DNA from 2 places in the Pseudomonas reactans genome. Region 1 is predicted to be linked to the other one. Evidence: predicted binding sites of a transcription regulator. Region 1 holds the regulator's gene; the other holds the start of a gene.
The links. The regulator sigma-54, encoded in region 1, starts transcription at its own class of promoters, with help from an activator protein. The targets are predictions, from matches to a motif close to ANTGGCATNNANNTTGCTNT.
Positions count from the first base shown of each region.

Region 1 (9,157 bases):
ACGGGCCAATCGCTGCTTTATGGCGGGCGAGTTGGTTGACGCTCGCGAGGCCTATTTGCAAGCCCTGGCCCTGGCCCAAGTGTTGTTCGAACGCTGGGCGGATGCCGACGAAGCAGTGGCGGCTTGCGTCATTTCCCACCACAACCTGGCGGACCTGCACCTGCGCCTGAACCAGCCCGAGGAGAGCGCGGAGTACCTGTGCGCTATCCATCAGCGCTTGTTGCAGACCATGCAGGACTCGCGTCTGAGCCCGCAATTGCGCGAAGCGGCGTTGCGTCAGAGCAGCAAGACCTACGTCGAGCTATTGAATTTCATCAGCGATCACGGCGAGTACCCGCGCACTCATCGCCTGTTGGGTGGCGCTGCGGCGCAACCCGCCACTCCTCATTACGGAGCACATTGATATGACTTATACCCTGCCTGCTTTGCCTTACGCCTATGACGCCCTGGAACCGCATATCGATGCGCAAACCATGGAAATCCACTACACCAAGCACCACCAAACCTACATTAACAACCTCAACGCTGCCGTCGAGGGCACCGAGTTCGCCGGCTGGCCGGTCGAGAAGCTGGTTTCCAGCGTGCAGCAACTGCCGGAAAAACTGCGTGCAGCGGTGATCAATCAGGGCGGTGGACATGCCAACCACTCGCTGTTCTGGGCGGTGATGTCGCCCAAAGGCGGTGGCAAGCCCGAAGGCGCACTGGGTAAAGCCATCGAGGAGCAATTGGGCGGTTTTGATAGCTTCAAAGAGGCGTTTACCAAAGCTGCACTGACCCGTTTCGGCAGCGGCTGGGCCTGGCTTAGCGTCACCCCGCAAAAGACGCTGGTGGTGGAAAGCAGCGGTAACCAGGACAGCCCGCTGATGGGTGGCAACACGCCGATCCTCGGCCTGGACGTGTGGGAGCACGCCTACTACCTGCTTTACCAGAACCGCCGTCCGGAATACATCAATGCCTTCTACAGTGTCATCAACTGGCCGGAAGTCGCTGCACGCTATCAGGCCGCCGTGGCCTGACATTCACCTTCATAACAAGATCTAAGGCCAACTATGGGCACTGAAACACTGGCGATCAGCAGCGGGCGAATGTTTCGTTATGCGTTTGGCTCGTTGTTGCTGTTGGCAGGTACTGCATTGCTGGTGGCCCACGGGCTGGCCTGGCTGAACCTGGAGCCACGGATTCTGCGTGCGCTCCAGGGTGGATCTATCTGCGCTCTCGGTACGGCGCTCGGTGCGGTGCCGGTGCTGGTCATTCGACGGATGCCGGTGGCGTTGAGCGATACGCTGCTGGGGTTTGGGGCTGGAGTCATGCTGGCGGCGACAGCGTTTTCGCTGATCGTGCCGGGCATTGCCGCGGCTGAAGGCCTGGGCCTTTCGCCCTGGGGTGCCAGTGGTTTGATCAGTTTTGGCATCATGTTGGGTGCTTTCGGGCTGTATCTGGTGGACCGCAAGGTCTCCGGCGCCAGCCCGGAAATGCTGGTGGGCACGCCGGAAAAGCCGGTGATTCCACCGCGTATCTGGCTGTTCGTGTTTGCCATCATCGCCCACAACATCCCGGAAGGTATGGCGGTCGGCGTCTCGGCGGGCGGTGGCATGCCGGATGCCGACAGCCTGGCCATGGGCATTGCCTTGCAGGATGTGCCCGAAGGGCTGGTGATTGCGTTGGTGTTGGCCGGGGCAGGGATGTCGCGGGTCAAGGCGTTCCTGATCGGCGCGGCGTCAGGCCTGGTCGAGCCGGTATTTGCCGTGCTCTGCGCTTGGTTGGTGAGCCTGGCCGAGGTGCTATTGCCGTTGGGGCTGGCCCTGGCCGCTGGTGCGATGCTACTGGTGGTGACCCACGAGGTCATTCCCGAATCGCGGCGCAATGGTCACGAAAAGCTCGCCAGTTTGGGGTTGTGCATCGGATTCTGCTTGATGATGGTGATGGACACCGCCTTGGGGTAAATCGCTCCCTTGTAGGAGCCGGCTTGCCGGCGATCGGTCGCGAGTCTTGCGCGGGATGGAAGGACGCCATCGCCGGCAAGCCGGGCTCCTACAGGGGGTTATTCGCCTTCGTCGAAGAAGTTGTTGATCAGCGCCACCAGTGCGGCCATCGCTTCGTCTTCCTGCTCGCCTTCCGTCTTCAAGTGAATCTTGGTGCCCTTGCCCGCTGCCAACATCATCATGGCCATGATGCTTTTGCCGTCGACCATGGATTCCGGCGTGCGACCCGCGCGGATCTGGCAGGGAAACTGCCCGGCTACGCCCACGAATTTAGCCGAAGCGCGGGCATGCAGACCCAGTTTGTTGATGATTTCAATTTCCAGAGCGGGCATCGCGAAGGTGTTCCTTTCAGCTAAGGTCGCGGTGGCGGACCTGGACGTTCTTGAGGGTTTTTTGCAGGACCTGGCCCAGGCGCTCGGTCAGGTAGACGGAGCGGTGGTGCCCGCCGGTGCAGCCGATGGCAATGGTGACATAGGCGCGGTTGCTTGCGGCAAAACGCGGCAGCCATTTGAGCAGGTAACTGGAGATGTCATGGAACATCTCTTCCACGTCCGGTTGTGCGGCCAGGTAATCGGCCACGGGCTGATCCAGACCGGACTGTTCGCGCAGTTCCGGCTTCCAGTAAGGATTGGGCAGGCAACGCACGTCGAACACCAGGTCGGCGTCCACCGGCATGCCGCGCTTGAACCCAAACGACTCCACCAGAAACGCCGTACCCGGCTCCGGCTGGTTCAGAAGGCGCAGCTTGATGGCATCGCGCAACTGGTACAGGTTGAGGCTGGTGGTGTTGATCTTGAGGTCGGCGAGGTCAATGATCGGCCCCAGCAGCTTGGTTTCGTCTTCGATGGCTTCCGCCAGGGAGCGATGAGGGCTGCTGAGGGGGTGACGCCGGCGGGTTTCCGAAAATCGCTTGAGCAGCGTCTCTTCGTCGGCATCCAAGTAAAGCACGTCGCAATGAATGTGCTTGGCCCGCACTTCCTCGAGTAATTGCGGGAAACGCTCAAGGTGGCTGGGCAGGTTGCGGGCGTCAATCGAGACGGCGACCAGCGGTTGCGCCAGTTCGGTGTGAATCAACGCGCGTTCCGCCAATTCCGGCAGCAGGCCGGCGGGCAGGTTGTCGATGCAATAGAAACCGTTATCCTCAAGTACGTTGAGGGCGGTGCTTTTACCCGAGCCGGAGCGGCCGCTGACGATGATCAAACGCATGATTACTGCCCGTTCTGTTCATCCAGGACAACCTGGTACAGCGCCTCATTGCTGCTGGCACTGCGCAGTTTGTCGCGTACTTCCTTGCGGTCGAGCATGCTGGCGATCTGCCGGAGCAGTTCCAGGTGCGCATCGGTGGCGGCTTGCGGGACCAGCAGCACGAACAGCAGGTCAACCGGGGCGCCGTCGATCGCATCGAAATCGATGGGAGCTTCCAGGTGCAGCAGGGCGCTGACGGGGGTTTCGCAGCCCTTGAGACGGCAGTGAGGAATGGCGATGCCGTTGCCAAAACCGGTGGAACCGAGTTTTTCACGGGCAATCAGCGCATCGAAGACATCTTGCATCTCCAGATCCGGCACTTCGCGCGCGATCAGGTTGGCAATTTGTTCGAGGGCTTTCTTTTTGCTGCCGCCCGGCACGTTCACGAGGGAACGGCCGGGGGTCAGGATGGTTTCAAGTCGGATCATGGGGGGAGATTTAACGACCTGTACCTTGCATCAGGTGCAGATTCTTTTCCTTATGCTTTATGAGTTGGCGGTCCAGCTTGTCGTAGAGCGAGTCGATCGCCGCGTACATGTCTTCATGCTCCGCATTGGCGACGAGCTTTGCATTCGGTACGTGCAGGGTGGCCTCGATTTTCTGCTTGAGCTTATCGACCTCCATGATGACCTGCACGTTGGTGATCTTGTCAAAATGCCCTGCCAGCTTGTTCAGCTTGCTTTCGGTGTATTCGCGCAGGGGTTTGGTGACTTCCAGCTGGTGTCCACTGATGTTGACTTGCATACAGCTTCTCCTTCGTTGCCAGTGCATAAAGCGGCAGGCAAAAGCGCCTGCCACTGGAACGCTGTGGCCCGCCCGTCACATCAAACGCTTACGCTCGCTGGAAGGCGCGATCCCGAGGGACTCGCGGTACTTGGCGACGGTTCGACGGGCGACCTGAATGCCTTGTGCCTCCAGTAAACCAGCGATCTTACTGTCACTCAATGGCTTTTTCTGATTTTCCGCGGCAACCAGTTTTTTGATGATCGCGCGGATCGCCGTGGACGAGCATTCACCGCCTTCGGAGGTGCTGACGTGGCTGGAGAAAAAGTATTTCAGTTCATAAATACCCCGTGGGGTATGCATGAATTTCTGCGTGGTGACCCGGGAAATCGTCGACTCGTGCATGCCGACTGCTTCGGCGATGTCATGCAGTACCAGCGGTTTCATCGCTTCGTCGCCGTATTCCAGGAAGCCGCGCTGGTGCTCGACAATCTGGGTGGCCACTTTCATCAGGGTTTCGTTGCGGCTTTGCAGGCTCTTGATGAACCAGCGGGCTTCTTGCAACTGGTTGCGCATGAAGGTGTTATCGGCACTGGTATCGGCGCGGCGTACGAAACCGGCATATTGCGGGTTGACGCGCAGGCGTGGCACCGATTCCTGGTTCAGTTCAACCAGCCAGCGCTCGTTGTCCTTGCGCACGATCACGTCAGGCACCACGTATTCGGCTTCGCTGGACTCGATTTGCGAACCCGGGCGCGGGTTGAGGCTCTGTACCAGCTCGATGACCTGGCGTAGGTCGTCTTCCTTGAGCTTCATACGGCGCATCAACTGGCTGTAGTCGCGACTGCCCAGTAGGTCGATGTAATCGGTGACCAGGCGCTGGGCCTCTGCGAGCCAGGGGGTTTTGGCCGGCAGTTGGCGCAATTGCAGCAGCAGGCATTCGCTCAGGGTTCGCGCGCCGATCCCGGCAGGCTCGAATTGCTGGATGCGGTGCAGGACGGCTTCGATCTCGTCCAGCTCGATATCCAGTTCCGGGTCGAAGGCCTCAAGAATCTCTTCGAGCGTCTCGTCTAGATAACCCTGGTTGTTGATGCAGTCGATCAGGGTCACGGCGATCAGGCGATCGGTGTCCGACATCGGCGCCAGGTTCAGTTGCCACAGCAGGTGGCTCTGCAGGCTTTCACCGGCGGAGGTGCGGGTGGTGAAGTCCCACTCGTCATCGTCATTGCTGGGCAGGCTGCTGGCGCTGGTCTGGTAGACGTCTTCCCAGGCCGTGTCGACGGGAAGTTCGTTGGGGATGCGTTCATTCCATTCGCCTTCCTCAAGGTTATCCACCGTAGGGGCGGTTTCCTGATAGGAGGGTTCCTGCACGTCGGAATTGGGTTTTTGCTCGATGTTATCGGCCAGCGGGTCTGCGTTATCGAAGTCGTCGCCTTCTTCCTGGCGTTCGAGCATCGGATTGGACTCCAGGGCCTCCTGGATTTCCTGTTGCAGGTCCAGGGTCGACAATTGGAGCAGGCGGATGGCCTGTTGCAGCTGCGGTGTCATCGTCAGCTGCTGGCCCATTCTCAGGACTAGCGATGGTTTCATGGCAGGGGCTTAACACCTTATTCGCCGGCGCAATGCGCCATCCACGACAGGGCGCGTGAGCGCCAAACATAAGCAAATTATATGCCTGATGTCGGGTGCTTTGCCTAGAGCGCGGTAACAATAAAAATCCGGAGGTTTTCATTGACTCCCGCGCACCTCGGCAAACGGCCGTGACACCACGGTGTTTACAGGCGGAACTCGTGACCCAGGTACACTTCCTTGACCAGTTCGTTGGCCAGGATGGTGGCGGAATCGCCTTCGGCGATCAGTTGGCCATCGTTGACGATATACGCGGTTTCGCAGATATCGAGGGTTTCACGGACGTTGTGGTCAGTGATCAGCACGCCAATGCCCTTGGCCTTGAGGTGATGGATGATCTGCTTGATGTCGCCGACCGAGATCGGGTCAACGCCGGCAAACGGTTCGTCCAACAGGATGAACTTGGGCGCAGTGGCTAGCGCGCGGGCGATTTCAACGCGACGACGCTCACCACCGGACAGGCTCATGCCGAGGTTGTCGCGGATGTGGTTGATGTGGAATTCCTGCAACAGGCTTTCCAGCTCCTTGCGACGGCCATCACGGTCGAGTTCCTTGCGGGTCTCGAGGATCGCCATGATGTTATCGGCGACCGACAGTTTGCGGAAGATCGACGCCTCCTGCGGGAGATAGCCGATACCGGCGCGCGCACGACCGTGCATTGGCTGGTGGCTCACGTCCAAGTCGTCGATCAGGACGCGACCCTGATCCGCCTGGACCAGGCCGACAATCATGTAGAAGCAGGTGGTCTTGCCGGCGCCATTCGGGCCGAGCAAGCCGACGATCTGGCCGCTGTCGATCGACAGGCTGACGTCGCGCACGACCTGACGGCTTTTGTAGGCCTTGGCCAGATGCTGGGCTTTCAGGGTTGCCATTACTCGGCCTTCTTCTTCGGCTGGATAACCATGTCGATGCGTGGGCGGGGCGCGGTGACCTTGTTGCCATTGGCACGACCGGCGTTAGCGATCTGTTTCACGGTGTCATAGGTGATTTTCTCACCTTCCGTGGAGTTGCCATCGGGGCTGAGCACCTTGGCCTGGTCGATCAGTACGATGCGGTTCTGCTGGGCGTGATACTGGATGGTCTTGCCGTAGCCTTTCATCGGGCCGGTGTCGGTAGGCGACTGCTTCTGTTCGAAGTAAGCCAGGTTGCCTACCGAGGTCACGACATCGATATCGCCGGTCTTGGTGCGCGTAAGCGTGACGGTATTACCGGTGATTTTCATCGAGCCCTGGGTAATGATCACGCCGCCGGTGTAGGTGGCAACGCCTTGCTTGTCATCCAGTTGCGCATCGTCAGCTGAAATGTGGATCGGCTGCTGGCTATCGTTCGGCAGAGCCCAGGCGCTCACGCTTCCCAGTGCTGCGCCCAGACTGAGCAAAATAGGGAGAGTTTTAACGAGCCTCATACTGTCCTCTTACGTTCGATAGCAGGTGTATCCTGCTTTCTTTCAAATACGCTTTCATTCCCTTGCCAGTCGATACACCGCCAGCGCCGTCGATTCTAACGTCTTGCTCGGTCTGCGCATATTGCTTCTGCGGGAATACGGTCATGCGACTGCTGGTAATCACGGTCTCACGATTTTTATCGTCGGTGCGCGCAACGCGCACCGAGTCGATCAGTTCCACCTCGGTACCGTCCGGGTTGACCTCGCCACGCTTGCTGGTGACGTGCCACGGGAACTCGGTGCCGCGGTAAATGTTCATGTCCGGGTTGGTCAGCAGCGTGATTTCGCTGGCCTTCACGTGCTCGACCTTGTCCGAGGTCATCTCGTACTGCACCTTGCCATCGGGCAGGAACTGCACGCTCTTGGCATTGATGGCGTAATAGTCGATAGCACCCTCGTCAACCTGCGCGGCAGGCTGGTCGAGAAAGCGCTCCGGGCTGATATTCCAGTAGCCTACCGCCAGGAACAGCGCGGCAATGGCCCCGAATAACAGGAAGTTGCGAATCTTTTTGCTCAGCATAAAACGCTCTATAAGTAGGCGGCGTGGGCCGCTTCAAGGCTGCCCTGGGCACGCAGGATCAGCTCGCAGAACTCGCGGGCGGCACCTTCACCGCCACGGGCGGTGGTGATGCCATGGGCGTGCTCGCGAACAAACGCCGCCGCATTGGCGACGGCCATGCCCAGGCCTACTCGACGGATCACCGGCAGGTCTGGCAGGTCATCGCCCAGGTAGGCGACCTGCTCATAGCTTAGGTTGAGTTGGCCAAGAAGCTCGTCCAGAACCACCAGTTTATCCTCACGGCCCTGATACAGGTGAGGAATCCCCAGGTTTTGTGCGCGACGTTCCACAACCGGCGTTTTCCGGCCGCTGATAATCGCCGTTTGCACGCCCGAAGCCATCAACATCTTGATGCCCTGGCCGTCGAGGGTGTTGAACGTCTTGAATTCGCTGCCGTCTTCGAGGAAGTACAGGCGGCCATCGGTCAGCACACCATCCACGTCGAAAATCGCCAATTTGATGTTTTTACCGCGTTGCAACAGGTCGCTGGTCATTTACATCACTCCCGCACGCAGCAAGTCGTGCATGTTCAGGGCGCCGATCGGGTGGTCATTGGCATCGACTACCACCAGCGCGCCGATCTTGTGGTCTTCCATGATTTTCAAGGCTTCGGCTGCCAGCATCTCGGGGCGGGCGGTCTTGCCGTGAGGGGTCATCACCGCATCGATGGTCGCGGTGTGGATATCTATGGTGCGGTCCAGGGTGCGACGCAAGTCGCCGTCGGTGAAGACCCCGGCCAGGCGGCCGTCGGCTTCCAGGATCACGGTCATGCCGAGGCCCTTGCGGGTCATTTCCATCAGCGCGTCCTTCAATAAGGTGCCGCGCTGGACGTGGGGCAACTCATCACCGGAATGCATGACGTTTTCCACTTTCAACAGCAGGCGACGGCCCAAGGCGCCACCTGGATGGGAAAACGCGAAGTCTTCAGCGGTAAATCCACGGGCTTCCAGCAACGCCACGGCCAGGGCATCGCCCATGACCAGTGCGGCGGTGGTGGAGGAGGTCGGTGCCAGGTTCAGCGGGCAGGCTTCGTGGGCCACGTGAACATTCAGGTTCACTTCGGCGGCCTTTGCCAGCGTCGAATCCGGGTTGCCGGTGAGGCTGATCATCTGGATGCCCAGGCGCTTGATCAGCGGCAGCAGGGTCACGATTTCGTTGGTGGTGCCGGAGTTGGACAGCGCCAGGATGATGTCATCCCTGGTGATCATGCCCATGTCGCCGTGGCTGGCTTCGGCCGGGTGCACGAAAAATGCCGTGGTCCCGGTGCTGGCCAGGGTGGCGGCGATTTTGTTGCCGACGTGGCCCGACTTGCCCATGCCGACCACGACAACGCGGCCCTTGCTGGCCAGAATCATCTCGCAGGCGCGTACGAAATCTGCGTCGATATGCGCCAGCAAGCCTTCTACGGCTTCAAGCTCGAGGCGGATGGTGCGTTGTGCGGATTGAATAAGGTCGCTGGATTGGCTCATGTCTGAAATCGTATAGCCTGACGAAAAGTCGGCGATTATAGCGGTAATGATCAATTCCCTCACGCTAGTTCGTCAGGGTTTGTTCGCAATGCACCTGAGATTCATC
Region 1 is NZ_JACAQP010000005.1:231,120-240,276, forward strand. Features, by position in the region: gene HX793_RS05425 (DUF2753 family protein) at 1-403, shown strand, start outside; gene HX793_RS05430 (superoxide dismutase) at 405-1,016, shown strand; gene HX793_RS05435 (ZIP family metal transporter) at 1,050-1,943, shown strand; gene HX793_RS05440 (HPr family phosphocarrier protein) at 2,042-2,314, opposite strand; gene rapZ (RNase adapter RapZ) at 2,331-3,188, opposite strand; gene ptsN (PTS IIA-like nitrogen regulatory protein PtsN) at 3,191-3,655, opposite strand; gene hpf (ribosome hibernation-promoting factor, HPF/YfiA family) at 3,666-3,971, opposite strand; gene HX793_RS05460 (RNA polymerase factor sigma-54) at 4,047-5,540, opposite strand; gene lptB (LPS export ABC transporter ATP-binding protein) at 5,726-6,451, opposite strand; gene lptA (lipopolysaccharide transport periplasmic protein LptA) at 6,451-6,984, opposite strand; gene lptC (LPS export ABC transporter periplasmic protein LptC) at 6,971-7,543, opposite strand; gene HX793_RS05480 (KdsC family phosphatase) at 7,552-8,076, opposite strand; gene HX793_RS05485 (KpsF/GutQ family sugar-phosphate isomerase) at 8,077-9,051, opposite strand.

Region 2 (9,157 bases), on a different contig from region 1:
CTGTTCGCCACCACACTGATTCTGATCTTGCCCAATTTGACCAAGGTCATTGGGTGACCCCCGAACGCCCACATTCCGTGCCTTCACAGCACCGGGTTTGCAGCTTTTGGCAGCACCTGCCGGGACATTGCGCATAGCGGTCCTGCAGGGGCTGCCTTTTTGCGCGCCGATTTCCGGTATCGTGAGCACCATCGCCACCTTACACCGGGCCTCCCTCTTGAAACCGATCTTCGCCCTCCTCGCCTTGCTGATCGCACTTCCCGCTTCGGCAGCACAATTGACCATCGAACTCGACCACACCCGCAAGACGTGGCAGACCGCTGACCTGCTCAAGCACCCGCAGGCGCAAACGGTGCAGATTGTCGATGACGTTTCCTACAAGCGCACCATGAGTTATCGCGCAGTGCCCTTGGCCGCGCTCCTACCGGGGCTGAAACCTGAAAGCCACTTGCAGGCCGTTGCCCTGGATGGTTTCGCTGCCGAACTCACTGCTGCGCCGCTGCTGGAAACCCACGGATCACGCGCCTGGCTGGCGGTGGAAGATCCTGCCCAGCCATGGCCCGCATTGGCGGACGGCAAACCGAGTGCGGGGCCGTTCTACCTGGTGTGGACCGACCCGCAAGCCGGGCACATCAGCCCTGAGCAGTGGCCGTTCCAGATCTCCGCAATCAAGCAATTGAAGACCGTGGCAGAGCGTTTTCCCGCCTTGTTGCCCGACCCGAAATTGGCGGCCGATGACCCGATCAACCAGGGGTTTGCACTGTTCCAGAAGAACTGCCTGGCCTGTCATCGGCTCAATGGCGCCGGCGATGCGCAGGTGGGACCGGATTTGAACATTCCTTACAACCCCACCGAGTATTTTGGCGGTGATTTCCTCAAGCGCTACATCCGTGACCCGCAGAGCGTGAGGCATTGGCCGCAGGCGAAAATGCCGGCGTTTGTTGCCAGTGTGTTGCCGGACGGCGAGCTGGATTTGTTGGTGGGGTATTTGAAGCATATGGCGGGGCGTAAACGGCAACCTTAAACATCGGGTGAGGAACCCTTGTGGCGAGCGGGCTTGCCCCGCGTTGGGCTGCGAAGCAGCCCCAGTAAAGCAGAATGCGGTGTGTCAGATGGTTCCCCGGCGCCCAGTTTGGGGGCCGCTTCGCAGCCCAACGCGGGGCAAGCCCGCTCGCCACAACAAGCTAACTCACCACAAAGCAGGTCATTGCTGCTGGACGGAGATCACCGGCGTCGGCGCCACGAACACCTTGGCATGCATCTGCTCATGCCCACCGCCCCGACGCATCCCACGCACCGGGCAGGCATCCAGGTAATCCAAGCCCACCGCCAGCTTCAGATGCCGCTCCGGCCGCGCAAGCTGGTTGGTCACATCAAAGCTGTACCACGCGTCATCCAGCCAGGCTTCAGCCCAGGCGTGGCTGGCCAGGTGCGTGCTGTCTTCTGAGTACAAATACCCCGACACATACCGCGCAGGAATCCCCAGGCTGCGCGCGCACGCCAGGAACGCATGCGTGTGGTCCTGGCACACGCCCGCACGGCCGGCGAAGGCCTGGGCGGCGCAGGTGTCGACTTCGGTGGCGCCGGGCGTGTAGACCATCGCCTGGTTGAGCGCGTGCATCAGGTCGATCAACGCGGTGCGATCGCGACGTTGATGACATTGCTGGTCGGCAAAACCGCGTAAGGCTTCGTCAGGTTCGGTCAGGCGGGTGCAACGCAGAAACGGGAATGCGGATTGATGCTCATGTTCGGCCTCGCGCAACTCGTCGATATCCACCTGACCACGGGCGCCGATGATGATGGCGTCATGGGGTTCATCCAGGGTCAGCACATGCAGGATGTTGCCGAACGGGTCCACCTGCGCCCGCACCGGGCGCGGCAGGTCGAGCTGCCAGCTGAGTACGTGCTGGCGTTCGCTGTCGTGGGGCGTCAGGCGCAGGTACTGGATGCTGGCGCGTACCTGGTCTTCGTAGTGGTAGGTGGTTTCGTGGCTGATGGAGAGTCTCATGCCGCCTCCAGGTAGGAACTGTAGATGGCGTCGCCCAACTGGCGGACCAAGGGGATAAAGTCGGTCAGCCAGGCGTGCAGGCCTTCCTCGAGGATTTCATCGATGGCGGTGAAGCGCAGGCGCGCGTCCAGCTCGGCGGCCAGGCGCTGGGCCGGTCGGCCGTTCAGGCCCGGCAGGCTGGCGAGGATCTGGTCGATCTCTTCACTGCACGCGCGCAGCGAGCGCGGCACATCGGCGCGCAACAGCAACAACTCCGCGACTTGCCGGGCGCCGGGTGCATCGCGGTAGATCTCGGTGTAGGCCTCGAACGACGACAAAGCGCGCAACAACGCGCTCCACTGGTAGTAGGCGTGGGCGGTGCCATCGGTGACGGCTTCAGCACGGTCGCCGGCCATTTCATAGCGGGCGTCCAGCAGCCGTAGCGTGTTGTCGGCACGCTCGATAAAAGTGCCCAGGCGAATGAAGCGAAACGCATCGTTACGCATGATGGTGCCGTAGGTGGCGCCGCGAAACAGATGGGAACGCTCTTTGACCCACTCGCAAAACCGGCTCATGCCATAGCGGCTCAAGCCCTGCTGGGCGATGTCGCGAATATCCAGCCAGGTGGCGTTGATGTTTTCCCACATGTCGGCGGTAATTCGCCCACGCACCGCATGGGCGCTGGCCCGCGCGGCGCCGAGACAACTGTAGATGCTGGCTGGGTTGGCGGCATCCAGTGCGAAGAAGTGCAACAGGCGCTCGGCGTGCAGTTCGCCGTGGCGTTCGTGGTAATCCTCCAGGGTACCGGTGATCAACAGCGGCATGGCCAGTTCATGCAGGCCATCGCCGCGTCCGTCCTGGGGCATCAGCGACAGCGAATAGCTGACATCAAGCATGCGTGCGAGGTTTTCCGCACGTTCCAGGTAGCGCGACATCCAGTACAGATCTGAAGCAGTTCTACTCAACATGGCATCAGTCCTCGACCACCCAGGTGTCTTTAGTGCCGCCGCCCTGGGACGAGTTGACCACCAGCGAGCCCTCACGCAACGCCACGCGGGTCAAGCCACCGGGGACTACACGGGTTTCCTTGCCGGACAACACGAACGGGCGCAGGTCGATATGACGCGGCGCGATGCCGTTTTCGACAAAGGTCGGGCACGTGGATAAACACAAGGTCGGCTGGGCGATATAGGCGTGGGGCTTGGCCTTGATACGGGCGCGGAAGGCTTCGATTTCCGCGGCTGTGGACGCGGGGCCCACCAGCATGCCGTAGCCGCCGGAGCCTTGGGTTTCCTTCACCACCAGGTCCGGCAGGTTGGCCAGCACGTGGGACAATTCGTCGGGCTTACGGCACTGGAAGGTCGGAACATTCTTCAGGATCGGCTCTTCATCCAGGTAAAAACGGATCATCTCGGTGACGAAGGGGTACACCGACTTGTCATCCGCCACGCCGGTGCCAATCGCATTAGCCAGCACCACATTGCCAGAGCGATAAGCCGCGAGCAGGCCCGGCACGCCGAGCATGGAGTCGGGGTTGAAGGCCAACGGGTCGAGGAACGCGTCATCCAGGCGACGATAGATTACGTCCACGGCCTTGGGCCCGTCGGTGGTGCGCATGAAGACGCGATCATCACGCACGAACAGATCGGCGCCTTCCACCAGTTCCACGCCCATTTCTCGGGCGAGAAAGGCATGCTCGAAGAACGCACTGTTGAAGCGACCTGGCGTCAGTACAACCACGCTGGGGTTATCCAGGGGGCTTGAGCTTTTCAGGGTATCCAGCAGCAGATTGGGGTAGTGGTCGATGGGCGCGATTCGCTGGGCAGCGAACAGTTCGGGGAACAGCCGCATCATCATCTTGCGGTCTTCGAGCATGTAGCTGACGCCGCTCGGCGTACGCAAATTGTCTTCGAGCACGTAGTACGTGCCGTCACCATCGCGTACGAGGTCGACGCCGGAGATGTGGGAATAGAGGTCGCGGTGCAGGTCCAGCCCCTGCATCGCCAACTGGTATTGCTCGTTGGCCAGCACCTGTTCAGCAGGAATGATTCCGGCCTTGATGATGCGCTGTTCGTGATACAGGTCGGCGAGAAACATGTTCAGCGCCTTGACCCGCTGGATACAGCCGCGCTCGACAATCCGCCACTCGCTGGCCGGAATGCTGCGCGGGATGGTGTCGAAGGGAATCAGGCGCTCGGTGCCCTGCTCGTCCCCGTACAGCGTGAAGGTGATTCCGGCGCGGTGAAACAGCAGATCGGCTTCACGCCTGCGCTGGGCCAACAGTTCATCCGGGGTGTCGGCCAACCAACGGGCAAACTCGCGGTAATGCGGCCGGACCTGGCCAGCCCCATCGTACATTTCATCGTAATAAGTGCGGATCATGCCGAACTCCTTGTCACCCGGGCGCTAGAACCATCGCAAGGCCCGTGCCAGCGGCATAAACACTTAAAAATCAGTGAGTTGAATTACAACCAGAATCCAGCCGCACCGTCCTGGTGCGCAGAATGCCCGGTGCATGACCCGACGCTTCATCGCAATGCGGGCTTTGACTATCAACAGCATAGTCAGAGTTGATTTCACTGCCCGGCCAAGCCTGCGGATAATCGGCCCCATCTGCTGAACAGGACACGTCCTACAGTTTCAGCGAACCGCTCTTCCCTTTAAGCCACCCTCTCGGGTGGCCTTTTTTTTGGTGCGCAAAAATAGCGCGCAAGTTCCGAATATTTTCCCACGGCACAAACAAAATCGGCCGACCCAAAGGTCAGCCGATACGCTGCGTTTCTCATACTTCAAGCTGCTACATGGGTAACCCACGCACCTCCTGCTTCACGCCCCATCCCTCGATGATCCCGCCCAGCGGCTCGACCACCGCCCCAAAGTCTTGCTCGAAGTCTCCTATGCCATCGTAGGTAGCGGACATGATCTTGCTCAGCTCCAGGTACCAGGCGCCATCGTCGCGCGCACTGACCTGGGCATTCAGGGATTCCCCACGAAACTCACCCGCCGCCCGGCGCGCCCGTTCCTCATCCGGGAAAATGGCGTAGAACTCGATGGGGTGAAAACGCGAGAAGTCGAAACCGCCTTCTTTCATGCGGCGCAGAACGTTGGTGCTGATGTCTTCTTGATAGGCTGTGCTCATGAAAAGTGCTCCTCGAATTGATGGATAGACTTTCCGTGCTTCCCGAAGCCCACGCCCTACTGGCGTGGGGACTACGGCAACAACATCACCGCTGGAAAACAAGCATGTAGCTGACAAGACCAGAACTAGCGATTCATTCGCTGATCTCACTTGCAGAGTAGCGCGAAGCTATCACCTCCACCAGAGGTGCTTGAAGGGTGGACAGGGAATGTTCAGGCGGCGGGAGAGATGTCGAGGATCTGGATACTGTTCTGGTCTTTGAGGATCTTGACCGTAGGCTCGGGCTTGCGGCCCTCAAGGTCATTGAGGTCCAGTTCGGCGGCAACGGGCACCAGCTTGTTGCGGATCATGTGTGCCGCATCTTCGAGGCTGGGCTTCTGCTCGCAGGTGAACTGCTCGACGGACTTCACGCCGTGATCATCAACGAAGGTAATCTGCCACTTTTGCATCGGTGCCTCCTCGATAAAACCCGTGTGTGGGCTTACCTCTATCTGGACCTTGGGGGCTCGGAAAACGTTCCACCCAAGGCAGGAGACACCTGATCAGCTGCGCTTACTTCTCAGCGTGTTGTTTCAAGGCTTTCAAGGTGTTGAACGGCGCGTCCACCACGAACTTGTTGGCCAGCCACGAGGGCACGCTGCCGCCTGGCTCGGTGTGTACTTGGTAGGTGACTTCGGTCTGGTTGTCGCCTTTAGGCACCAGTTTCCAGAAACCGTCGACCTGGGCGACACGTACGTAGCCTTTTTCTTCGGGCTTGTAGGTCGGCACGCCTTCCAGCTTACGGGTCAGTGTGCCGTCGGCCGCCTTGGTGGTGGTGATGTGCAGGTAGGAATCACGATCCGTCACGGGGAACGGGGCCTTGAATTGGGTGTAGGTCCAACTCTCGTCGCCTTTCTTGTCGACCAGCTTCTGGGATTTGCACTCGTGGATCCAGGCACAGGCACCGGCTACGTCTTCCTGGAGCGCAACAATCTTGGCCACCGGCGCCTTGATCACGGTCACACCGCGATACGCCTTGTATTTGGAGCCGGCAATTTCGCTCAGGGACACCTTGATACCGTCTTCGTCCTTGGCGACTTGCCAATCCTCAGCCTGGGCAGTGGCAGCAAACAACACCGTAAAACCGCACAACACAGCCATTCGTTTCAGCGAACCCATTGTTGTATTCCTTATTGTCGAAGTTCCGAAAAAAAGTTCCGATAGTAAAGCCCATCAAGCCGCCGTCATCTGCTCCCACCAACCGATCAAACGGATCGCATCGGCCTGGTCGGTGCCGCAGACCTCGAGATCCGCCTTGAAATCACTGCACACCGCCGGTCGCTCCGGTTGGCCGAAAATCTGGCATAGCAGTTCGACCGACAGGTGCACGCAGCGAACGCCTGCCGGTTTGCCCTGCGGCATTCCGGGTAATGGCGAACTGATGGAGGGGGCGATGCAGCATGCGCCACAGCCTTCACGGCAATTCATGACCAGCAGGTCCTCGACGACTCAATGTGGATGGCCGGGCTAGAGTACGCCCTAAAACAGCCGTTTTAAAATGGTCTAACAGGGGTTTTTCGCAGAAAACAAAAGTGACTGACCAGTCTCCGACACATGGTCGGCGATCGACGTCACCTTTGTGGGAAAAGTTTACTGCTTGAATTCGAATTCCAACGCCGCGCCTTCCACTTCGCGCCGTTCTTCGTTGCGCAACTGCAGCTTCATTTCATTGCTGAGCAAGCGGCCGTTGATCTGGAAGGCGCTGTTGTCGGTGGGCTTCTCGCCGAACATGGGTGGCAGCAGGGGCACACTTTTGGGTTTGGGCATGGTGCCGATGGGCTGCAAGTGCCTGACCATGTCGGACGGCAGCGACAGGTCCAACTGTGCCGGTGGCAATTGCGTCTGCGTCACTTCGCGAGATGCCTTGGACTTACTGGCCGCACGTTTTTTGACGGTAGCCACCGGTTTCTTCACGGCAGGTGTTTTTTTGACGGGCGCCGGTTTCTTCGCGGGGGTCTTCTGCTCAGTACTGGCCGCGGGCTTGGTTTCGCTCACAGGGGCTGCCGCCAGCGCTGTGCCGACGTTGCACAGGCCTAACAGGCCAATCACCAAAACCGCGCGAACAATCGAAGTCATATTGCCTACAGCATTAACGGCAGAGGGCCATATGCTCGCTTGTTGTGCGCGGCATGACAAGCGCGGTGATTAGCGTGCTATAGGATTTGTCCCCTTTCTGAGCGTCACAGTCCGGCGGCGGTTTCCTGGCAGAGCTGGCTCGCCAGCATCCCCAATGTCATCAGCGCCCGCTCTGCCTCGCGGTTCCACGGCGTGCCGCAGTTGAGGCGAATACAGTGGTTGAACTGCTCGGTGTTACTGAAGATCAGCCCCGGTGCGATGCTGATGCCCTGTTGCAGTGCACGTACGTGCAGTTCCTGGGTATTGACGCGCCCAGGTAAACTGACCCACAGGATGAAGCCGCCGGTCGGACGCGTCATCTGGGTGCCTTCCGGGAAATATTGCTGCACGGCCAGTTGGAAGGCGCTGAGGTTCTTGCGGTACTCCTGGCGGATGTAACGCAGGTGCCGGTCGTAACCGCCGTTCTCCAGGTACGCGGCGACGCCCATCTGCGTAACACTGCAAGCGGAGTGGGTACTGAACATCTGCAAGCGCTGGATCTCCTGCTGGTACTTGCCGGCAATCATCCATCCGATACGCACGCCGGGAGACAGCGTCTTGGAAAAGCTGGAGCAATAGATCACCCGATCCAGGCGGTCATAGGCCTTCAAGGCCTTGGTGCGGCCCAGTTCGAACATCAGCTCGCCGTAGATATCGTCCTCGACAATCTGGATATCGAAGTCCGATGCCAGGCGCAGCAACTGTTTCTGCCGTTCTTCGGGCATGGTGCCGCCCAGCGGGTTGCTCAGCCGCGTGGTCAGCACCAGTGCCTTGATCGACCATTGGTTGGCCGCCAGTTGCAGGGCTTCCAGGCTCATGCCAGTGGACGGGTCGCTGGGGATCTCAATGACCTTGAGACCCAACAGATCAGCCAGTTGCAGCAAGCCGTAATAGGTCGGTGACTCTGCGGCAATCAGGTCGCCCGGCCGCGTCAGTACCCGCAGCGACATCTGCAAGGCATCGACGCAACCGTGGGTGATCACCACTTCGGAGGGGTCCACCACCACGCCCGCATCGCGCATGCGGATCGCCACCTGACGGCGCAGCGGTTCGAAACCGGGGCTGAACATGTAGCTGAATGCCCGTGGGCTTTGGAAGCGCGTGACCTTGGCCAGTTGCTGATGCAGCGCGCGTACCGGCAAGTAGTCCACGCTTGGCACGGCGGCGCCCAGTGGGAACACGCCTTCGCGGCGCGACTCGCCCAATACCTGCTGGATGATGCTGCTGCGGGTGACCAACCCCGGACGCTCAACCCGTGCAATATCCGGCGTCGGCGCGGTGAGTGCTGGCGTCTGGTGCACGTAATAGCCGGACTGCGGCCGCGCCCGGATCAGGCCCTGGTCTTCCAGGTTGGCGTAGGCCTGCAACACCGTGGCGTGGCTCACGTTCAACTGCGAGCTCATCTTGCGCACCGAAGGCACGCGCTCGCCCGGTTGATAGACACCGCGCCGGATATCCTCAGCCAGTTGCTGGGCGATACGTTGGTAAAGCAACAGATTGGTCATGACGCAGCACTCGATTTCACGGGTATTTTATTTTTGTGTGAAACATACCGGCACAGTTTAGAAGTGTACGGGGACAGTTGCCACAATAGTCGAGCGCGCGTTGGAGTGACAGTAAAAACTGTAGGGGTCTACACCAAACAAATGTGGGAGCGGGCTTGCTCGCGAAGACGGTGTGTCAGCCAATGAAGTACTGACTGGTACACCGCCTTCGCGAGCAAGCCAGCTCCCACAGTTTGATCGGTGTCAAGCGTCTAGCGAGCGGCGCCCAATTGACCTTTCTCATCCGAGAACACAATTTCCACCCGTCGATTCTGCGCCCTGCCCCGCTCGGACGCATTGGCCTCCACCGGGTACTGGTCGCCATAACCCTCG
Region 2 is NZ_JACAQP010000027.1:109,218-118,374, forward strand. Features, by position in the region: gene HX793_RS22340 (c-type cytochrome) at 218-1,024, shown strand; gene HX793_RS22345 (transglutaminase family protein) at 1,205-2,008, opposite strand; gene HX793_RS22350 (alpha-E domain-containing protein) at 2,005-2,955, opposite strand; gene HX793_RS22355 (circularly permuted type 2 ATP-grasp protein) at 2,960-4,369, opposite strand; gene HX793_RS22360 (ribonuclease E inhibitor RraB) at 4,785-5,126, opposite strand; gene HX793_RS22365 (hypothetical protein) at 5,339-5,575, opposite strand; gene HX793_RS22370 (START domain-containing protein) at 5,679-6,284, opposite strand; gene HX793_RS22375 (YkgJ family cysteine cluster protein) at 6,339-6,593, opposite strand; gene HX793_RS22380 (translation initiation factor 2) at 6,756-7,241, opposite strand; gene HX793_RS22385 (aminotransferase-like domain-containing protein) at 7,346-8,785, opposite strand; gene HX793_RS22390 (OmpA family protein) at 9,037-9,157, opposite strand, start outside.
Region 2: HX793_RS22355 (circularly permuted type 2 ATP-grasp protein) is a predicted target of sigma-54. The motif match lies at 4,402-4,421, and genes of this name have one in related genera.